Regions from separate parts of the Rhodococcus sp. 05-340-2 genome, predicted to be linked through region 2. Evidence: predicted binding sites of a transcription regulator. Region 2 holds the regulator's gene; each other region holds the start of a gene.
What was found. The regulator LexA, encoded in region 2, represses DNA repair genes until DNA is damaged. The targets are predictions, from matches to a motif close to CGAACANNTGTTCG.
Positions count from the first base shown of each region.

Region 1: CH271_RS12200 (HNH endonuclease signature motif containing protein) is a predicted target of LexA. The motif match lies at 2,870-2,883, and genes of this name have one in related genera.
Region 3: CH271_RS23595 (HNH endonuclease signature motif containing protein) is a predicted target of LexA. The motif match lies at 3,964-3,977, and genes of this name have one in related genera.
Region 4: CH271_RS22910 (HNH endonuclease signature motif containing protein) is a predicted target of LexA. The motif match lies at 1,366-1,379, and genes of this name have one in related genera.

Region 1 is NZ_NOYU01000022.1:326,879-332,127, forward strand. Features, by position in the region: gene CH271_RS12195 (HAMP domain-containing protein) at 1-552, opposite strand, end outside; gene CH271_RS12200 (HNH endonuclease signature motif containing protein) at 721-2,841, opposite strand; gene CH271_RS12205 (DUF6764 family protein) at 3,230-3,784, opposite strand; partial or broken gene CH271_RS29590 (DUF4349 domain-containing protein) at 4,161-4,475, shown strand; gene CH271_RS12215 (MerR family transcriptional regulator) at 4,416-4,880, opposite strand; gene CH271_RS12220 (SDR family NAD(P)-dependent oxidoreductase) at 4,910-5,249, opposite strand, start outside.
Region 2 is NZ_NOYU01000027.1:415,428-420,676, reverse strand. Features, by position in the region: gene nrdR (transcriptional regulator NrdR) at 1-177, opposite strand, end outside; gene CH271_RS16995 (hypothetical protein) at 278-688, opposite strand; gene lexA (transcriptional repressor LexA) at 1,074-1,757, shown strand; gene CH271_RS16985 (acyl-CoA dehydrogenase family protein) at 1,836-2,978, opposite strand; gene CH271_RS16980 (uracil-xanthine permease family protein) at 3,131-4,402, opposite strand; gene ptsP (phosphoenolpyruvate--protein phosphotransferase) at 4,424-5,249, opposite strand, start outside.
Region 3 is NZ_NOYU01000038.1:200,009-205,257, reverse strand. Features, by position in the region: gene CH271_RS23620 (MSMEG_0567/sll0787 family protein) at 1-888, opposite strand, end outside; gene CH271_RS23615 (MSMEG_0568 family radical SAM protein) at 890-1,945, opposite strand; gene CH271_RS23610 (MSMEG_0572/Sll0783 family nitrogen starvation response protein) at 1,955-2,479, opposite strand; gene CH271_RS23605 (hypothetical protein) at 2,752-3,132, shown strand; gene CH271_RS23600 (hypothetical protein) at 3,125-3,529, shown strand; gene CH271_RS23595 (HNH endonuclease signature motif containing protein) at 3,992-5,249, shown strand, end outside.
Region 4 is NZ_NOYU01000038.1:54,798-60,046, reverse strand. Features, by position in the region: gene CH271_RS22915 (lipase family protein) at 1-5, opposite strand, end outside; gene CH271_RS22910 (HNH endonuclease signature motif containing protein) at 66-1,349, opposite strand; gene CH271_RS28535 (TIGR04222 domain-containing membrane protein) at 1,521-2,417, shown strand; gene CH271_RS22900 (DUF692 domain-containing protein) at 2,414-3,253, shown strand; gene CH271_RS22895 (molybdopterin-dependent oxidoreductase) at 3,565-4,809, shown strand; gene lppU (LppU family putative lipoprotein) at 4,928-5,249, shown strand, end outside.

The DNA of each region.
Region 1 (5,249 bases), on a different contig from region 2:
ACCGGCTACGCCTGCCAATGCGACGAGAAACGCCCCGACGAGGACCAGGGCGAGCGTGAGCTTGCCAAGAAGAGGTGACGCTCCGCTGAGAGCCTCGGCCACCAGGATCGTTTCGCCGGAGTCGGTGCGCTTGGCGGAAATGTAATAGCCCCGTACCTCGCGCAAGGATTGATCGACGTCACCGTCGATGACCGATATTTCTGCATCGTCCAGAACGCCGTCGGAATTGGTGAACGGCTCGGAGCCGTTCGTGGACGTCACCAAAGTTCCGTCGCTCATCGCGAAGGCGACCTTCACTGCGGTTCCCTCGGTGTCTTCGATGCCGAAGCCGAAGATATCGGCCGGAACGCCTGATGCTGCGCTGGCAATGATGGCGTCGCTGTTGCGTTCGACGCGGTCGATGATCTGTGAGCGGAGGGCCTGCTCTGCGACGAGATAGATCGCAAGAGCGCTGACTGCGACTGCCAGGGCTGCCACGCTCATCGTCAACACTCGGATGCGGCCGTGCAACGACAGTGCTCGCGGGCGAGCGGTTGCACGTGAATTGCTCATTTCTCGAGTATGCCGGTCGACGAGTGACGACCATTCTGCAGGCCACGCGGACCGACGTGGACAGTCGGCGAAGGTCGACGGTCCATCGAGTTCGTGCACCTGGGTTCGGCTTGCCGACCTTGGCGCGAGCGCCGGCACGGTCCGCCGTCCTCAGTGGAAGCCCGATCTTCAGAAGGGCGGGGTGTCGGTGTCTTCGGCTGTTGGTTCTGTTTCGGGGTCCTGGTGGTCGGGAGGGTTGGGGTAGGCGATGATGCCGGATCGTGTCGGTCGGGTGGGGATGTGTGGTGTGAGGTCGTTGCCGAGGATGGGGACAGCTGTGCCGTTGGTGGGCAGGGTGATCCGGGTGGTCTTCGAGGTCGATGTCCAGAGGATGGCTCCGCCGGGGAGCATGGTGGCGGTCCAGTAGCCGGCGGTTTTGACGCTGTGGTGGTATTCGCAGAGGCATTGGAGGTTGTTGATGGTGGTCCAGCCGCCGCCGAGGGGGTTGGTGTGGTCGAAGGGGGTGATGTGGTCGAGTTGGCAGCGTGCGGCGGGTCGGTGGCAGCCGGGGAATCGGCAGTGTTTGTCGCGGAGTCGGACGGCTGCGGTGGTGAGGGTGTCGGGTCGGTAGATCAGGGCGCGGTCGGTGAGCGGGTCGCGTGCGACGGGTTTGCCGAGGGTGGGGTCGGCGGCGATAGCGGCTTCGAGTGCTGCGGCGAGGGATGCGTTGCCGAGGTAGATGCCGGCGGGTGTACAGCCGGTGCGGTTGCCCGAACGCCCGAGTTCCGAATGGTTCAGGGCGGCGTGGTTCAGGGCGGCGCGGTTCAGGGCGGCGCGGTTCAGGGTCGGGAGATCGAGGGCAGAGCTGTGCCGTGTGCCCCGGCCGACGGGTGTGCGGGTGCAGAACAGGGCTGCGGCGGAGGTCAGCGATTGGGTCCGTCGTGGTCTGTCTTCGCCTCCGCCGGGGTCGGGTGGAGCTGGATCTGCCGCTGGATGGGCAGGCGTGTCCTCGGTCTGACCCTCCAGCGGAGCCGGTGAGGTTGTCGTCCCCGGCGGCGGCGCAGGTGCTTGTGCTGGATCGGGTGTCGAACTCGACGTGTCGATCGGACCTCGGGCCGATGTTGCAGGCGATGATGCTGGACCGGAGCCGCGGTCGGGTTCTGTTTCCTGACGGGAAGCCGATGATCCTTCCGCTGCAGACGCTGGCGCTGAAGTGGTGCTCGCATCGGTGTCGGTTGTCTCGGTCGTGTTTGTCGACGAAGCCCTGTTCGGCGCCGATGGTGATGCTGCGGTCGACTTCGTTACTGACTTCGCGTCGGGCTTTGCTTCCGCCTTCGTAGTCGCTGTATCCGACTCCTGCTGCTGGTCTGTCGGTGTTCGTTCCCACTCCCCTGTCTCCGGGTTCTGGTGTGCGAGGCCGAGGGATTCGGCGAGGGTGACGGCTTCGGTGAGCAGGATCTGCCAGTGACTGTTGCGTGCCAGCTCCTGCGCGAGGTCGGGGTCGATGGAACCATGTCCGGCCAGGTAGGCGGGGTTGGCGAGTAGTCCGATGAGGGTGGCGATGTCGACGGTGATCATCGTCAACGGCACCCGCCGATCCGGCAACACTGCGTCTTTCTTCGGGCAATCCTCGCGGTGGCACAGGCATGCCAGTCGGGGTTCTCCGTGCATGCGGGCCATGAACGCATCACACAGGCGTTCTTTCTTCCCGCGCGGATCCTTCGGGCAGAGGGTGTCGGCCATCTCTTCGAGGAGTTGCCATGCGGCGGCGGCTTCGGGTGCGGTCAACTCGGCTCGGATGCGGGCGAGTTCGCCGCCGGGACTGTAGGTGACGGTTCGGAATTTCTTCGCGAACTCCCGCAGCGCTGCTGCTTCCTCGGGTGCGACGCGCAGCAGGATGTCCCAGATCGCCTGCTCGAGCGGGCCCGGGGACGACCTCCGCGCCGCCTCGACGACCTCTTTCTCGACCGACCTGACGATGGCGTCGGAGAGGTTGTCGAGGATCCGGCATGCGGTCCGCACGCGAGGGAGGTCGATCTCCCCTGTCTCGAACGCTGCCCGTAGCAGTGGGAGCCGGGTGTGCAGGGCAACGCCGACGGACACATACGATTCGGCGACGGTCGCCGAGCAGCCCAATGCGACAGCCATTTCGGTGCGTCCGTATCGGCTGTAGTGCTTGTGCTTGGTGTCGCGGGTGATCCAGTCGCAGTGCACGGTGTAGCAGGCGGTGATCTTGCGGGCCGCGTGTCGATTCTCCTCACGCGCGGCAGCGGTCAACGCCTCCAGTGACACAGTCGGTATTGCACCCATTTTTTCACCCCCCGGTGAGCAACAATTCAGAACGTGCGTTCGAACTGAAAGAAGACTATCTCGGCCCACCGACAAGAACGGAAAGGCACTTCGGGGGACTGGCTTGGCTGGTCAGGGGCGGTGATCGGCCGCGTCGGTGCCCTCGTTCCATTGTTGCGCCCATTGCCAGAGCGGTTCGAGTGCCGGCTCCAACTCATCGCCAGTTCGGAGAGGCAATAGGTGCCGGCGAAGTCCTCGAGCAAACGGAGCGGGCGGCTCCCCGAGGGATGTGCGGAGCGGCCCAGGAAGTCCGGTCACACCGTGTATGCAAGAGGAGCCGACTACCTCGACGAGTTCGTGTCGGGGTAGTCGGCTCCGTTGGACCGGATTTTTCTCTGCAACCGGGCGATCAGCTCCCGAGGACGCAGAACTGGCCGCTGGTGAGGTTCAGTGCCAGTGACAGGGGGCCGACGCAATCGACGCCCTGAGCCTCCGAGGTGGCACCGGATCCCCACCCGGCGACTGCGAGGGTCGTCTGTCCGGCGTCGGCCCACGAGTGAGCGATTCCGCCGCCGAGTGCCAGTGCGTAGGCCGTCCCTGCATTCTTGCTCGCTCCGAGGGCGACGCCGTATCCGTTGGCGTAGGTGGCCGTCGAGCCGGGGCCGTCGTTGACGCTGACTGCGGTGCCGCTGTCGGCAGCACCTGCGGTGGCCTGTCCGGTGCCGTTGGAGGTGGCTCCGCAGCTCGCGGTGTCGTCGACCTGGATGTCGTTGGCCGACGGCGGGGACACGCAGTTGACGGGGGCTGCCGACGCGGTGGCCGTGCCCGACAGGGCTGCGACCGTCAAGCCCGAGCCCATGGCGAATATTGCTGCGGTGCGGGCAATTCGACTACCGAACCGACTGGACGTGCGCGCGGAGGAGGAGTTGGAGGACGAGCGACGGGGCAGGGAAACAGAGAACAAAAGAAAGCTCCTTCACGAGCGAAACGGGCCGGTGCGGCACACGGTACCCCGCCCCGCGAGTCCATGGCAGCAAGCCGGTCAGGTTTGTGTAACGGTGCCGCTGGCATCCGGGGATGAATCGTCGTAGAAGTCCGGTTTCGCGCACCCTGACTGCAGCGGTCGTGGTACCCGGATGCGCGTTCGGGTTGCTGTTGTGCTCTAGCGCCGATCCATCGAAATCGTTTCTGCTACTTGCTAGTTCGGTTTCTGCGCCAAGGTTGGTGATGGTGCTCGAGATGGCAGGCGGCTCCGCACGGCAGCAGGCTCCGGCACCGGTCGAACGCAAGGAAATCGTTACCGGGTAGCTCCCGACGATCCGGCTGCGGCCGCGTCGAACACTGCCGATCTCGTCGAGGTGGAATCGGCACTGCCGAGCCGGCAGGGCGAACTCGACAGTTCGGTGTCACAGAAGTACTACCTCTCGGACCGGATCGATTTGTCGACGCTCACAATCAGTTTCACCTCCAGCGCCGAAGACGCACCCGCCAACTCGGACAGACTTCGGAACGCGATCGTGTCCGGGCGGCACGCGCCGACCGGCCGTCCACGGACCCATCGGGCTTCGTCGCGGCCGAAAACCCGACCCCCCATGTCACGGACCGGTGGCACCGCCGTACGTCGCGATCTTGTATTCGGTTGCCACGAGCGATAGTTGCAGTTCTCGGATACGTCGTCGCACGGTATCTCGATGCTCGACGAGCATGTCGAGTCGTTCCGGAACGGTGTCTTCTCCGCCGTCGACGAGTTCGACATAGCGCTGCAGGTCGCGCATCGGCATCCCCGACAACCGCATACGGGTGAGGAACACGATCCGTCGGACGCCCGCGTCGTCGTACCGTCGATGGTCGAGTCCGTCACGAGCAACCTCGATCAGGCCGCACCGCTCGTAGTACCGCAGAGTGTGCGCGGAGATATCGAGGAGCTCGGCGACCTCGGCGATGCCGAGTGGTTCGGCAAGCTCTCCGGGTTCGACGAGATCGTGCACCAGTTCGACGGTCAGCGATGCCTGCGAATCTGCGGCCGCCAGAGCCCTGTTCATCAAATCCGTCGTCGCCATGAGTACAGAAGATAGTCCGGGCGGTGCCGTCAGACCGGGCGGACGGATTCGGGTACACCCGGGAAGTCCGCGCTCGAGGACAGTTCGGCGTGGGCCTCGAGTGAGGCCAGTTCGCGGCGGTACGACTCGCGCAGCCGTCGGACGGCCTCGCGGCCGAGAGGAATGCGCAGGGGAGCGGACTCGGCCCCGACCAACTGACGGATGACGAGAGCGGCTCGGTGCGGGTCGCCTTCCTGTCGACCGTCGGCCGCGAGCATGTCGGCCCTGACATCGCCGAGGATGTCGGCGTACACATCCACGGGGGCTGCGCGTTCGAGTACGTCTGCGCTGTTGAAGCCGGTCCGAAATCTGCTGGGCTCGACGATCAGA
Region 2 (5,249 bases):
ACTGAACGGCTCGGTCACGCCGCTGCGCTTCACGACCGCGAGCACTGCGGCCTCGACGGTGGTGAATCGACGGCCGCACTCCGGGCAGGAGCGACGACGCCGGATTGCTTGGCCCTCGTCCATCTCACGCGAGTCGACCACGCGTGAGTCGGGATGCCTGCAGAACGGGCAATGCATGAGGGGTCCTCCGTCGTAGCCGATGCTCCGACGACGAGCACGCACATCGGGGCAGTCTGTCGAGGATACTCAGTCCTCGCGAACGCGACGGGGCCGGTGGTCATCTGCCGGGCGTGTACTCGACGAGAGCTCCGTCGTGCACTTCGACCACACCGACCGGCTGCGCACCTGCATCGGGAGCAGCCGCCCGCAGGTTCGCGATGCCGATCAGGCCACCTGCGACGACCAGGACCGCCAACACCGTCAGCACGAGCGATCGCAGCCGAACCGGCTGGCCCGCGAAGTGCGCGGAGGTCGCGTCGAACTCACGATCGGCCTCCTCGCGATCGGTGACATCGGACCACGACGGATCGAGGACCGGAAGGCACGGTGCGCTCTGTGTACGGGGTGCCGTGACGCCGTGCATCCCGATGGGACTCTGCAGAACGGGACGCGCCCGGCGACGACGCTCGACGACAGTGGACCGGGCACGGACACCGGCGGCGGTGGGGCGATCGGTGATGATGGTCATCGGAACCTCGACTTCGCTCGTTGGATCGATTGTTCGATCAGGCGTTCGATGGACGCTTGTTCGAAGTTCTATCACGAGCCTCCGACAAAGTCTGCAGAAAACGCGACACGAGTCGAACAGATGTTTGATTCAACAGCTGATACACGCTAGATTCGTGTCAGAAACCACACGCCACACGAGTCGACACCATCAACTCCAGTCCGCGCAGACCTACCACGCAGACCGGATCCCAGGACACCAGCAGGAGGCCGACAGCATGAAGGACGAGACCTCGACGAGGTCGACCACGCGTTCCACGACGACGGGTTCCAGGACGACCGGAGCCAAGGCCACCGCCACCAAGGCCGCGGCGGGAAAGCCGGCCGCGGAACCGACCTCCAAGGCCATGGAGGTCGGCACCGATATCAGTGCGGGTCTGACCGAGCGGCAGCGGAAGGTACTCGAGGTCATTCGCGCGTCGGTCACCGAGCGCGGCTACCCGCCGAGCATCCGGGAGATCGGAGACGCGGTCGGTCTGACCTCGACCTCCTCCGTTGCCCACCAGCTGCGCACCCTCGAACGCAAGGGCTTCCTCAGGCGCGACGCCAACCGTCCCCGAGCCGTCGACGTCCGCGGTCTCGACGAGGTGCAGGCCGATCAGGCTGCCGCCGCGGTCGACGGTTCGTCGGCGTCCGAGGAACAGGATCGGTTGCCGACCCCGACGTTCGTTCCGGTACTGGGCCGGATCGCCGCAGGCGGTCCCATCCTGGCCGAGGAAGCCGTCGAGGACGTGTTCCCACTCCCCCGCGAGCTGGTCGGTCAGGGTTCGCTGTTTCTGCTGAAGGTGGTCGGCGAGTCGATGATCGATGCGGCCATCTGCGACGGTGACTGGGTGGTGGTTCGTCAGCAGTCCGTGGCCGACAACGGCGACATCGTAGCTGCGATGATCGACGGCGAGGCCACCGTCAAGACGTTCAAGCGGTCCAAGGGCGAGGTGTGGCTGCTGCCGCACAACCCGCTGTTCGAGCCGATTCCGGGCAACAACGCCGCGATCCTCGGCAAGGTCGTCACCGTGATGCGCAAGCTGTAGGGATCGTCACCGAAGACAAACGCGAAGGGCCGCAGCACAGTGTGCTGCGGCCCTTCGCGTGTTCTTCGGATCAGCGGATCACAGATTCAATCCGCGGCCGATGATCTCCTTCATGATTTCTGTGGTGCCGCCGTAGATGGTCTGCACACGAGAATCCATGTACGCCTTGGCGATCGGATATTCCTTCATGTAGCCGTAGCCGCCGTGCAGCTGCAGGCACCGGTCGATCAGTTTGACCTGATTCTCGGTGGTCCACCATTTCGCCATCGCGGCTTCCTGGACGGTCAGGGTGCCCGCGTTGAGCAGTTCGATGAACTTGTCCACCATGATGCGGGTGGCGGTGGTCTCGGTCGCCAACTCCGCCAACACGAATCGGGTGTTCTGGAACTTGCCGATCGACTTTCCGAAGGCCTTGCGATCGCGGCAGTACTGGATCGTCATGTCCAGCGCAGATTCCATGGCCGCAGCGGCGACAACAGCGATCGAGAGCCGTTCCTGAGGAAGATTCTGCATGAGGTAGATGAAGCCCATGCCTTCTTCACCGAGCAGGTTGGCCGCGGGCACGCGAACGTCGGTGAAGCTGAGTTCGGCTGTGTCCTGGGCCTTCATACCGATCTTGTCGAGATTGCGGCCACGCTCGAAACCGGGCATGTCGCGCTCGACGACCAGCAGGCTGAAGCCCTGGGCACCCTTCTCGGGGTCGGTGCAGGCTACGACGATGATCAGATCGGCGTTGATTCCGTTGGTGATGAACGTCTTCGAGCCGTTCAATACCCAGTCGTCGCCGTCGCGAACGGCCTTGGTCTTGATGCCCTGCAGGTCGCTTCCGGTACCCGGCTCGGTCATGGCGATCGCGGTGATCAGCTCACCCGAACAGAATCCGGGGAGCCAACGCTGCTTCTGCTCGTCGTTGGCCAGCTCGATCAAGTACGGCGCGACGACGTCGTTGTGCAGGGTGAAGCCGATGCCGCTGTAGCCGCCGCGAGTGGTTTCCTCGGTGACGATGGCGTTGTAGCGAAAGTCCTTGACTCCGCCGCCGCCGAATTCCTCGGGCGCTGCCGTTCCGAGGAAGCCCTGCTTACCGGCCTCGACCCAGACACCGCGATCGACGATGTTCTGCTCTTCCCACTTCGCGTGGTTCGGTGCCACGTGCTGATCGAGAAATTTCCGGTACGACTCCCGGAACAGCTCGTGCTCGGGCTCGAAAAGTGTGCGTTCCACGAATGTCTCCTTGTTCGGTGCATACCGACAGCGACCACGCGAAATCTCTACGGATCTCGGTCGCCGGTACGACTGACGTCACAGGCAAACACTACGTCCGCGGTGTCGAGGCGGTCGATGACCAAAACGCGCGCGATCCGTGACCGACCCCGCTAACGACCTCGTTTGCCTGCACTCCTCGCGAGCGCCGAGACGATCGGGTAGCCGACGAGGATGCCGACCGAACCCCACGCGATACCGCCGAGCTCGACCGATCCGACAGCCAGTGTCAGGTCACCGATGCCGGCGACGAGCGCCGCAGCGACCACCATGAGATTGACCGGATCGGTGAAGTCGACCTTCGCGTCGGTCCAGATACGAACGCCCAGTAGCCCGATGAGTCCGTACAGCACCAGGGTTGCTCCCCCGATGACGCCGTCGGGCACGGTGAAGATCAGGGCTCCGAACTTGGGCGAGAACGCGAGCACTATCGCAGTGATGGCCGCGACCCAGTACGCGGCCGTCGAATAGACGCGGGTGGCGGCCATGACCCCGATGTTCTCGGCGTACGTGGTGGTGCCCGAGCCACCGGCGGCTCCGGCCAGGGTGGTCGCCAACCCGTCGGCGATCAGTGCGTCACCGGCCACGTCGTCGAGGTTCTTGCCGGTCATCGCCGCGACGGCCTTGACGTGTCCGACGTTCTCGGCGACCAGGACGATCACCACCGGTAGCGCCACCAGGATCACCGACAGCTCGAACGACGGTCCACGGAACTCGGGCAGGCCGATCCAGCTCGCCGCGCTCAGCGCGTCGAGGCGTGGTTGCGCGATTCCGCCGGTGACAGCGGCGAACACCCAACCGACGACGACACCGACCAGAATTCCCAGTCGCCCGAGCAGTCCGGGTCCGATCGCCGTGGCCAACAGGATGGCGACCAGCGTGACTGCGGCGATGAGCGGCTGCGCCTCGAACGACGTCGTCGCGGCCGGGGCCAGATTCAACCCGATCAAGACGACCACGGCACCGGTCACCACGGGCGGCATGGCGGCGTCGAGTACGCGCCGACCGGCGATCTTGACCATGACGCCGATGGCCGCGAGCACGAGACCGACGCACAGAACGGCACCGAGCTGCGCGGCCGGGCCGTTCGCCTGGGTGGCACCGAGCGGAGCCAGGAATGCGAAGGACGATCCGAGGTAGCTCGGCACCCGCCCCCGGGTGATGATCAGGAACAGCACCGTTCCGATGCCCGAGAACAGCAGTGTCGTCGACACCGGGAAGCCGGTGATCGTCGGAACGAGCAACGTGGCACCGAACATGGCGACGACGTGCTGCATCCCGATGCCGACGGTGCGCGGCCACGTCAATCGCTCGTCCGGTGCCACCACCGCTCCGGCCTCGACGGTCTTTCCGTTTCCGTGCAGCGTCCAACCCAGATTTCTCATGATGGGAAAAAGACTATTGCGTCAGCCGAGGATCGCGCTCACTGCCTCACGGGCAGCGGCGGTGCTGTCCGTTTTCAGCGCGGCGGCGGCCGCTTCCTTGCACTGAGCAAGCGTGACCGTGGCCAATTTGGAACCCACATGCGCGACGGCGGCCGACGCTGCAGACAGAGAGGTGATGCCGAGCCCGACCAACACACAGGCCAGCAGTGGATCGGCAGCGGCCTCGCCGCAGACTCCGACCGGCTTGCCTGCCTTGGCACCCGCGGCAGCGGTGTGGGCCACCAGTGCCAGCACGGCCGGCTGCCACGGATCGGTGAGACCGGCGAGCTGTGCAGACATGCGGTCGGCGGCCATCGTGTACTGCGCCAGGTCGTTGGTGCCGATGGACAGGAAGTCCACGTGCTCGAGGATGTGCTCGGCGAGGAGCGCGGCTGCGGGCACCTCGATCATGACGCCGGGCGTCAGTCCTCGTTCACGGACGTCGGCGGCGAAATCCTTCGCCTCCAGCGCGGTTGCGATCATCGGAGCCATCACCCACGGGGAGGAATCGGTCGCCTTCGCGGCTGCTGTGATGCCGTCGAGTTGGCGGTACAGAATCCCGCGGTCGGCCTCGGCGATACGGATGCCGCGAATGCCGAGGGCCGGATTGGCCTCGTCGGGATGGGTGGCGAACCTCAGCGGCTTGTCCGAGCCGGCGTCGAGAGTCCGCACGACGACCTTCTTGCCTGCGAACGCGTCGAGTACCTGGGCATAGATCTCGGCCTGCTCGTCGACGGTGGGTTCGGAGTCGCGGTCGAGGAAGCACAGTTCGGTACGAAACAGTCCGACGCCGTCCGCTGCGCTGGAC
Region 3 (5,249 bases), on a different contig from region 2:
CACCCCGGCCTGGGTGTGGCCACCGAGCACCGGAACCTGCCACGCTGCAGAGGCATTGGCGAGACCGCGAATGATGCGAGTCAGTCGGGACTGTGTGGGCGCTCCGACGGAATCGAGCATGCCGACGGCTCCTGCCCCCATCGCCGAGAGGTCGTTCAGATTGACCAGCGCGGCACACCAGCCTGCCCACTCCGGGTCGCGATCGACCATGGACGGGATGATGGCATCACACGCTGCGATCATGTCGCTGCCTGGTACCGGAACGCCGTCGTCTCCGCGAAAGCCTTTGGCACCGAGGCCGAGCGGCTGTGCACGAAGGGGTGCGAGTACCCCGGCGAGCATCGCCTTGGTCGAGGAGACGAGCCGTTCGATGCGGTCGATCGGCCAATACATCGCCACGTGCGGCGTGTTGGCCACCACGACGTCGCCGCGGCGAATCCACCCGAGGCGGGTGAACAAGTGCTCGTTGCCCTTCTGCACCGTCGCGTCGAAGCGAAGCACGCCTCGACTCTCGGCGTGGGCGCAGGCTGCCCGAACAAGGGCAGGCCCGACACCGGCAGTGCGCGCCGCGGCAGAGACCACGAGACGGCTTCCGGCCCACCACCCCAAATCCGTTGCCGTGTATGGTGCTAGCCGAACTCCGCCGAGCACAGTGCCGTCCCGGTCGGTGGCGACCAGAACGACTGCTCGCGGATCGTCGTCCACGTCGTCGTGATCGGTGCCGGCGAACAAGCCCTGTTCGGCAACGAAGGTCGCTCTCCGGAGCGCACGATAGGCGTCGAGTTGCACTGCGCTTCCGCACGGTTGGACGATGAAACCGGGCTCGACGACAGTGGTTGCGGTACCCGACAATCCGGCAAGGTCGCCCGGTTCTACGACACCGAACATGTCAGCCTCCCGCGTTCTGCAGAACGCTGCACGCACCGCATGCCGCGCAGCCTGCCTTCTGTTCCGATCCGAGCATCGCCGCGGCCTGAAGTTCCTTGGCGACGCGTCGGGTGACGTTTTCGAGAACGTCCCGGCCGGGGGCCGTCGCGCGGTCGACGTCCACCGCCAACGTTCCGGCGAGCGGACGGAACGGAACGACGAAGGGGTAGACACCCATCTCGATGAGTTCCGCTGCCCCGGCTACCAATTCGTCCGGATCCTCGCCGAGGCCGACCAGGATGTACGTCGAGACCTGATTGCGTCCGAAGATACGAACCGCTTCTTTCCACGCAGCGCGGTACTCGTCCATCGAGACCGACGCCTTGCCCGGCATCCACCGGCGTCGAACGTCGTCGTCGAGAGATTCGACGTGGATACCGATGGATTCGGCCCCGGCGTCGTACAGATCCTGAATGGTCTGCAGGTCGCCGGGAGGTTCGCACTGCACCTGAATCGGCAACTGCGGAACCACCGCCTTGATGGCGCGCACACAACGGGCCAGATGACGGGCACCGCGATCCTTCGCGGCCGAAGTGCCTGTCGTCATGACCATTTGGGTGACGCCGTCGAGCCGCACCGCAGCCTCGGCTACCTCGGCGAGTTGCGCCGGGGTCTTGACGGCGATGGTGTCGCCGGCGTCGAGCGAGGCCTCGATGGAGCAGAAGCGGCAGCGTTGATCGGCGTCGTAACGGATGCACGTCTGCACCACGGTCGTAGCGAGAACACTGGAGCCGTGGAGCTTGGCGATCTTCTCGTAGGCGATCCCGTCGGCGGTGGTGAGGTCGTAGAACTTCGGCCGGTCGACGGCCTCGACATCGAGACCGATGTCGTTGCCGTCGAACAACACTCGACCCTCTTCGAGTACGTACGGGCTGAGCGGATTGCGCGGGATGGCTGCGCCGAGGCCATCGATGCGGACATGTCCATCGTCACTCGGGCCGGCACCGGCAGTTCTGGACACCGGCGTTGCTCCTCGAATTCCGAGCAACGCCAGATCCACACGCGTAGAGATGGACATCGGGATCCCCTAGACCATGTAGGTCGAATTGATGATGGCACCCTTGCGCGCGTAATGGATCAGCGCGTCCTGCACGTCGAGGGGGTGGGCCGGGATGACACCCTCGATGAGGTCCTCTTCGCGGCCACCGTGCAGCGCGAGCCCGAAGCGGCAGCAGAACACGGTGCCACCTTCGGCGATGAACGTCGCGAGCGAATCGTTGATGTTCTGCTCGCCTGGGAAGCCGGAGTCACCGGTCGTCGGAAAGCCGCGAGTGGCAAGGCAATTGATAGCGCCCGGGCCGTAGAAGTACATAGCCGACTCGAAGCCCTTACGCAGGGCGCGCGTTGCCTGGAGCACAGCGACGAAGGAGACCGACGACTCGTGCGCGATGCCGTGCACCAGCGTGAAGTAGCTCTCGCCGTTCTCGGCCTTGTAGTCGGGGAAGATCTTGGTGGAGCCGTAGATGTTGCTGCCCTTGGGGAGTGAAGGGTGCGGGATCTCTTCGAGGGACTTCTTGATGTTCTCGGCGATGGACTGGTCGAGGTCTGACACGGGTGTCTCCTGAGGTTCGCAGAGCTGGCTGAATGCAGTGGGCAAATACTCGAGATGCGGTGGACACCGATGGCCACCTGAGGAAGAGAGGTCATGTCCGGCGAAAGAGCAGATCCTCTTCGGCCATGGAACAAGTACAAGCCCCATCCATTTCCGATTGGTCACGCTCGGAACAACTCCGTGTTGCCAGGGCCTCACAGTGTTGACGTGGTGTTACGCGACTACTGTGAAGACCGGTCCACCTATCCACTGCGAGCAGGACGAGGAACTCGATGATCGGCGCCGTCACCGGCTTGTTGTATGCGTTGTCGCTGGTAGTGGGCATCTGGGTGCTCGCGAAGCTCGCCATGAACCGACCGGTCCTGTTGAAGAACAAGTCCGATCGAGCGTTGTTCTGGACCATCGCCGCCACCGAGGCCGTCGTCGCGCTGCAGGCCGTCATCGGGTTCGTCATGATGTTCACCTCGGACCGCGAGATACACCGGCTGACGTTCGGGTCCTACCTCGTCGGGCTGCTGTTCCTGCTCCCCCTCGGCACGTGGTGGTCCCTGGGCGACCGCTCCCGCGGCGGCACAGCGGTTCTCCTCGTTGCCGTCCTCACCCTCGCGGCCATGGTGCTGCGCCTGAGCCAGATTTGGGCCGGATATGCCTGACAACCTCCAGCAAGCCACGCGCACCGGATTCGGGCGCTTCCTCATCGCCGTCTACGCCGTGTTCGCCGTCGCCGCGACAGCGCGCTCGATCGTGCAGCTCACCACTCGATTCGACGACGCACCGGTGGCGTATCTGCTGTCGGCTTTCGCGGCAGTCGTCTACATCGTCGCCACCGTAGGACTGGCGCGAGCAACAGAAGCATCCCGCCGAGTGGTGACGGTGTCCTGCATCATCGAACTCGTCGGAGTCATCGGCATCGGCACCCTCAGCTACATCCAGCCGCAGGACTTCCCGGAGCCGACGGTGTGGTCGCACTTCGGATCCGGATACGTCTTCATCCCGGTCATCCTCCCCATCGCGGGACTGTGGTGGTTGCGAAAGACTCGACAGCAGTAGGGGTCTGTTCTAATTTCGCCCTATTGGCTGAAGTGTCGACACACCACGGTTTCGATCTCCGCTCAGTACTCGCACGACGATCAGTCTCGCCATGGACGACATGCCGAACAGGCGAGGCAGAACCGTCCCCTCGGGTCGTAGCCGCCCTCGCAGCTGACGTATGTATGTGACGCTCCCCCCCACCGGCCCGGCCGCGAAGTCGGCCGTTCATCGCGACGCAGGGGGCCGGCCGATGGGCTCGAGTTATGCACCGCTGTTCGTCGACTTCGGACAGGACATCGAGATACTTGCCGCGCTGCTCGTGATCGTGATCGGAACCGCGGCGACCATCATTCCAACACGGCGGCGGCCGCCCTATCACATACGTCCGACAGGTCCCGAGCATCGAATAGTTATGCAGGGCAATAGTTTTCGATTGCACTATGGTTGCCAGTCGAACGCGCGTTCGATACACTTGCTCTCATGACCACGAAGATCTGGCAACTGAGCGAGAGCGAACTCCTCGCCGATGCCGCTGCGGTCTCCCACCAGATCCAGTTGTTGGAGGCCCGGCGGATTGCTCTCGTCGCCGAGATCGACACCCGCGTGAGCCGGGAGAAACTCGGCTTCCCCGGACCCGCCGGCTGGCTGACCTCCACCACCCTTCTCTCACCGTCCAAGGCCACCAAGATCGTCGCCCTCGCCCGCGGCATGGCTGCGTTTCCCGACATCGCCGACGCCGTGAACACCGGGGTGATGTCCGTCGATCACGCCGCGTTGATCCTCACCTTCGCCGAAACCCCACCGGAGAACCTGCCGGAAGAGGGTCGCGATATGGCCCGCGCCGCCTTGATCAAAGCTGCGACAGGACCCGACGCTCGCACCGGCCGGATCCGAGCAGCGATCACCAGACTCGAAGACAGCTTCGGCACCAAGAAACCACCCGCCGAGAACACCGACCGCAACGAACTCTTCGCCTCCACAACCCTGAACGGGCGACTGGTACTCAAAGGCGACTTCGATGCGATCACCGGAGAAAAGCTGCTCACCGCGCTCTCGCCGTTGACCGAACCCCACCCCGCGGCCGACGGCACCCAAGACGACCGCAGCCCCGCCAAACGCAGAGCCGACGCCTTCGGACACATCCTCGACCACTACCTCGCCTCGAGTGATCGCCCCATCGAAGGCGGTGAACGACCGCACCTGAACCTGCACATCCGGTTGCAAGACCTCACCGACCTCCACAGCCGCGGCGACGCCGACGACATCACCGACGACGAAACCTCACGCGCAACAGCCGAATCCGACACCGACACCGTCGATCCGGTCGATATCAACACTGGAAACCCCGTCACCCCTGACACCGCAACCGAGCTGGGCCACGAAAACGGCAGCGAAGGCTGTGCAGCGGATCGTGGCGCGTATCGCGACCTGTTCGGCGACGGCACTTCGGTCGGGCGGCTGCCGTGGATGGGACCACTGTCCCGCAACACTTCCCGTCAGTTGGCCTGCGACTGTGTCCTCACCGCCATCGTGATGGACGAGAACGGCAACCCGTTGAACCTCGCCCGCACCGCCCGCACCATCACCGCCAAACAACGCACAGCCCTCACCGCCCGCGATCACGGTTGCGCCTTCCCCGGCTGCGGCAAACCCGCCGCCTGGACCGAAGGCCACCACATCTGGCACTGGGGCGACGGCGGCCCCACCGACATGAACAACCTCGTCCTCCTCTGCGGAT
Region 4 (5,249 bases), on a different contig from region 2:
CTCATGTGCCACCGCTTCTTGTCCGAGTCTCGCCGTCACACTAACTTGCCCTCGACGACCCCATTTCATGCAGCCTGCTGCCAATTGGTGATCAGGACATCGGTCGCGTAGCTGAGGTCGAGGCCTTCACCACCCCAGTTCGGGACGATGGCGTCGGGCGCGATGCCGCCGTACCGTCGCCTCATCTCGTCGGCGACTCCCGACATCGCGGGAGCGTGGATGACCTCGGTTCCCGACGGATGACGAAACGAGAAGCGTTGATCTCCACGGGCTTCGATGAAGAAGTAACCGTCGTGCAGCGCTCGATGGTGTTCGCCGCACAGCAGGACCAGGTTGTCGAGAGTGGTCTCACCACCGCGTGACCGATAGGTGACATGATGCGCATGCATGAAGCGAGTACGGCCGCATCCCGGCACCGCGCAGCATCGGTCGCGAATGATCAACTGACGCAACTGGGTTCGGCTCGGAGCCTTGGCAGTGGCACTCCAACGCACGGTCTTGCCGAGGCGGCCGTGACCGACCGTCCGCATGACTGCGGAGCACAGCACCTGAGCCAACGTTTCGTCGTCCAGACCCGGGCCGTCGTCGAAATGGGCGTGATCGCATCCGGCTTCGGCGCTGTTGCCAATGTGGACCAACACTTCCGCTGCCGGTGAGACAACCGGCGAATCCAGCGCAGCGCAGACCATCTCGGCCATGGCGATCATCGCCGGCACCGGATCGATGGGCGCGGGGGCGGCCCGATCTGCGCCGCGTTCCTCGTCCGTGCGGGTGCGTTCGTACTCCGCCCTGGTCAATGCAGCCATGATCCGTTTACCGTCCTCGGGCCGAAAGCGCGCCGTCAGCACGAGCGAGCCGTCGTCCTCGTCCCAGCGCCACCGTCCGACGCACGGATCTCGATCCACACCGTTCTGCCGAGTGGGACGCATCGCCTTCTTCAGACCACGGCAGAGCCGTTCTATATGTGCGGCGGGAGCGTCGAGCGCCTTCTGCAGCAGCGACGCCTCGTTCTCGGCCGTCGCCACCCGCGTCATCGCCCGTACCTTCGAGTACGAGACCGTGCCGCTCAGGTACGCCGAGGTGATCAGCGGCAGCTCTCGCATCGCTTTGGCAACCCGCACCTGCTCACGGGCCGTGTGCAGGTCGACTCCCGCACGCCAGGACAACCAGTGCGCACACGACCGCACTTCCCAGCCCGCCCATCCGCGTCGCACGTCGAACTCACCCACCAAGATCAGATACTGCGCCGACGCCGCAGCGATCTGACCGGCCAGAGCGCATATCTCGGTTTCGATCTCTCTCGTCTCGATCCGCCCCGCCTCGGATCCCGTCTCGGCCATGTCGATCATGAACGCCCCCATTCATCGAATACATGTTCGACGAACCGTACGGTGGGGCACCGACAAGAACTTCTCGACGGGGTTCGACGCGTCCCCGCGGGGACGTCTCGGGCTTGCTTTCTGGCCGGTGGGCCCGATACTGACACCAGATGCTGGTTCCGACCGAAGGGTGGTGCAGCCGTGGAGAGTACCGACACCTGGGGCATTGCCGGCGCGGAGTTCCTGCGGTGGTATCTGCTCGCAGCCGTCCTCGCAGTGGCCCTGACGCTGGTGAGTAACCGGCTCGCTGCACATCGGTCCGCTTCGGCATCGCCGACCGGACGAGTCCTCACCCCACCCGAGGTCGGGGCGCTCACCAGCGACGACCAGGCGGTGATGGCGTCGTTGGCAATCCTGCGCGGTGCCGACGTGATCGATTCGCGGGGAAGTCGGCGGCGCACCCTGACCGATTCCGAGCGCATGCAGCTGGATTGGTTCACGCGCGCCGTCCTCGAACGACTCGGCAGCGGAAAGGCACCCCTGGTTCGATCCCGGCTGGTGACGAACATGTCCGGTTCGTGTGCGCAGCTGCGCAACGCTCTCGTCGACGAAGGCTTGATGCACGGCGCCGCCGCGCAGCCCATGCTGCCCCGAACGTTCCCCATCCTCTTCGTCGCAGCCCTCGGGGTCGCACGCATCGTTGCAGGCATCGCGAACGGTAAGCCGGTCGGCTTCCTCGTCGGCATCGTCGTCCTGCTGCTCGTGGCACTTCCGTTCGCAGTTCGCCGACGACGTCGAACCGCACTCGGCGATGCCGAACTTCGACGCCTCCGCACCGAGAACGACTATCTCTCGCCACGCTCTCGCCCGTCCTTCACCGCCTACGGTCCGTCGCGCGCTGGCATGTCGGCCGCGCTCTTCGGAGCGGGAGCACTGATGCTGCTCGATCCGGCGATGGCGGGCGCGCTGAGCTACGGATCCGCTCACGCCGGCGGAGCTGCATCGTTCGGATTCGGCGGCGACAGCGGAAGCAGTGGCGACAGCGGTGGCGGTGACGGCGGTGGCGGTGGTGGCTGCGGCGGCGGGTGCGGCGGGTGAGCATCGATGCCCTGCCTGCGGGCCTCGGAATCGGTTGGCGCTCCGAGATTTCGGGGATCATCTCGCAATTGCCGGGTCTCGCGTTCTGCGAGGTGATCGCCGAATCGATCGGGGACCACGCACCGGAGCGCCTCACCGCGTTGGGCGTCCCCGTCGTCACTCATGGAATCGCCCTGTCCCTGGGCGGTGCCGAGCCGGTCGAGCCGCACCGAATTGCGCACCTGGAACGGGTGGCGTCGATGCTCGGCTCACCGATCGTCAGCGAGCACGTCGCCTTCGTCCGCGCCGACGGAATCGAGGCCGGTCACTTGCTACCGGTGCCGCGGACTCGTGAAGCCCTGACGGTGCTGGCTCGCAACGTCACGCGGACCCAGGACGGCCTCTCCGTCCCGCTGGCCGTGGAAAACATTGCGGCACTGTTCGATTGGCCGGACGACGAGCTCACCGAAAGCGAGTTTCTCACCGAGCTGGTCGAACGCACGGGCGTGTGTCTGGTGTTGGACATCGCCAACGTCCATGCCAACGCGCGCAACCGACGCCGTGACCCCTGGACCGAACTGACACGACTGCCCCTGGAACGAATTGCCTACTGCCACATCGCCGGTGGCACCGTTCGCGACGGTCTCTACCACGACACGCACACTGCATCCGTACCGGAGGAAGTGCTCGAGCTGCTCCGCACGTTCACCGCGGCAGGGCACCGCCCGCCGTTGATGCTCGAACGCGACGGCCATTACCCGCCCGAACACGAGCTGTTCGACGAACTCGATGCGATCTCCGATTCCGCCGGCCTGACACGAATCACCCCGAACCGGCTGCTGGGCCGGACCACGTGAACGAGAACCTGGCGCGACGACAGAAGGAGCTGATCCGCGCACTCGTCGCGGGAGACCCGCTGCCCCCGGGGTTCGATTCGGCCACCATCGACGCCACCCGAACAGCTCTGCTGCGCAAGCGGGCAGCCGAGATCGCAGCTCGGTACCCGGCGGTGCCGTCGGCGCTGGGGGAAAGGTACGACGAGCTGTTCGACCGATGGGCGTCCGACCGACCCAAGACGTCCACCGCCGCCGATGCGAAAGCCTTCTACGAGGCGATGCGTCGGGCAGGGGAGTTGGACGCGACACATCCGGGACTGCCTGGGCAGCGAATGCCCTACATGGCCGAAGCCCGCAACTCTCTCGTGCGCTTTCGCAGTCCGCTGCGCGGGACGTGGTTGACGTCGCTGTTCGGTGCGGTGCTTCTCGTTGCGCTGCCGATCGTCACGGTGACGGGGTTGCTCTCGTACAGCGCCTACGGGCCGCAGTTCGACCAGGCCAAACCCGGTGCCGTGGGGTGGCTGCGGTTGCCGTACTTCGACTGGCCAACCGACCCTGCCTGGCTGTACCAACTCACGCAGGGCCTGCATGTCGGGCTCGGGCTGATCATCGTGCCGCTCGTGATCGCCAAACTGTGGTCGGTAATGCCCAAGCTCGTCGAGCTGCCACCAGTTCGATCGCCTGCACATGCGCTCGAACGACTGTCGCTGTTGGCACTGGTCGGTGGATTGCTGTTCGAGATCGTCACCGGTGTTCTCAACATCCAGTACGACTACGTGTTCGGTTTCGACTTCTACGCCGCTCACTACTTCGGTGCCTGGGTGTTCATCTCAGGATTTCTCGTCCACCTGGGTCTCAAGGTCCCGCTGATGTGGCGCACCCTGCGGTCCGAGTCGCTGATGGACGTTCTGCGCGCCCGCAACGAAGCGCCGGACCAGCAGACCGACGACAACCCTCCGTCGACCATGAGTCGACGCGGCGCCATCGGATTGGTCGCTGCCGGAATGGGTTTCATCGCCGTGCTGACGGTGGGACAGACGATCGGGGGTGTGCTGCGCAAGGCAGCGATTCTGCTACCCCGCGGACGCTCCTACGGTGATGGCCCCAACGACTTCCAGATCAACCGAACGGCCGAAGCCGCGGGGATAACCGAGGCGCAGACCGGAGCCGACTGGCAACTGACGATCAGCAGCGCAGCCGAGGACGCCGTCCCGATCGTGTTGACCCGAGGCAGGCTGCTGTCGATGCCGCAGCGCACTGCCGAACTTCCGATCGCGTGCGTCGAAGGATGGTCCACCACGCAGACGTGGACCGGCGTCCCGTTGGCCGAACTCGCCGCGCTGGCAGGCGTCCCCGCACCGCGCTCGGCCGAGGTGAGCTCGCTGGAGCAGAACGGAGCCTTCACCCGTGCGGTGCTGCAGGGAAATCAAGCGGCGCATCCGGACTCGTTGCTGGCCTTGAAGGTCAACGGTGTCGATCTCTCGCTCGATCACGGATTTCCCGCGCGCGTCATCGTTCCTGCCCTCCCAGGCGTCCACAACACCAAATGGGTCGCCGGCATCGTGTTCCGTTCGTGACTTCCAGCTGTGCGCTTTTCAAACCCCCGCGAATGGTAAAGAATCTTTCTTCGGTGGCCCGCGGGGCTGCCGACGAGGGTATGCCCTCGCCTGGATGAGTTCCGAAGGTCATGTCGCCATGCTTGCTTTGTCCAGAGGCCTCCTCGCCGCAGGTGCAGCTCTCACTCTGCTGTTCGCCGCAGGCTGTTCGTCGTCCGAAGCCGGCAACGCGGTCGCCGCAGATACCACCACAGCCTCCTCGACGTCCACCGCTCCCAGCACGACCGACGACGTCTCGGGCCAAGAGGGCATCGACGCCGGCGGCTCCACCGACATCGATGTCGAGATCGGTCAATGCGTCCAGCTCGGCGGGACGATGACGGCCGCCACCATCGAGAACGCCGAATGCGGCAGCATGGAGTCGAACTACAAGGTCATCGCCAAGGCCGAGCAGAACGAGC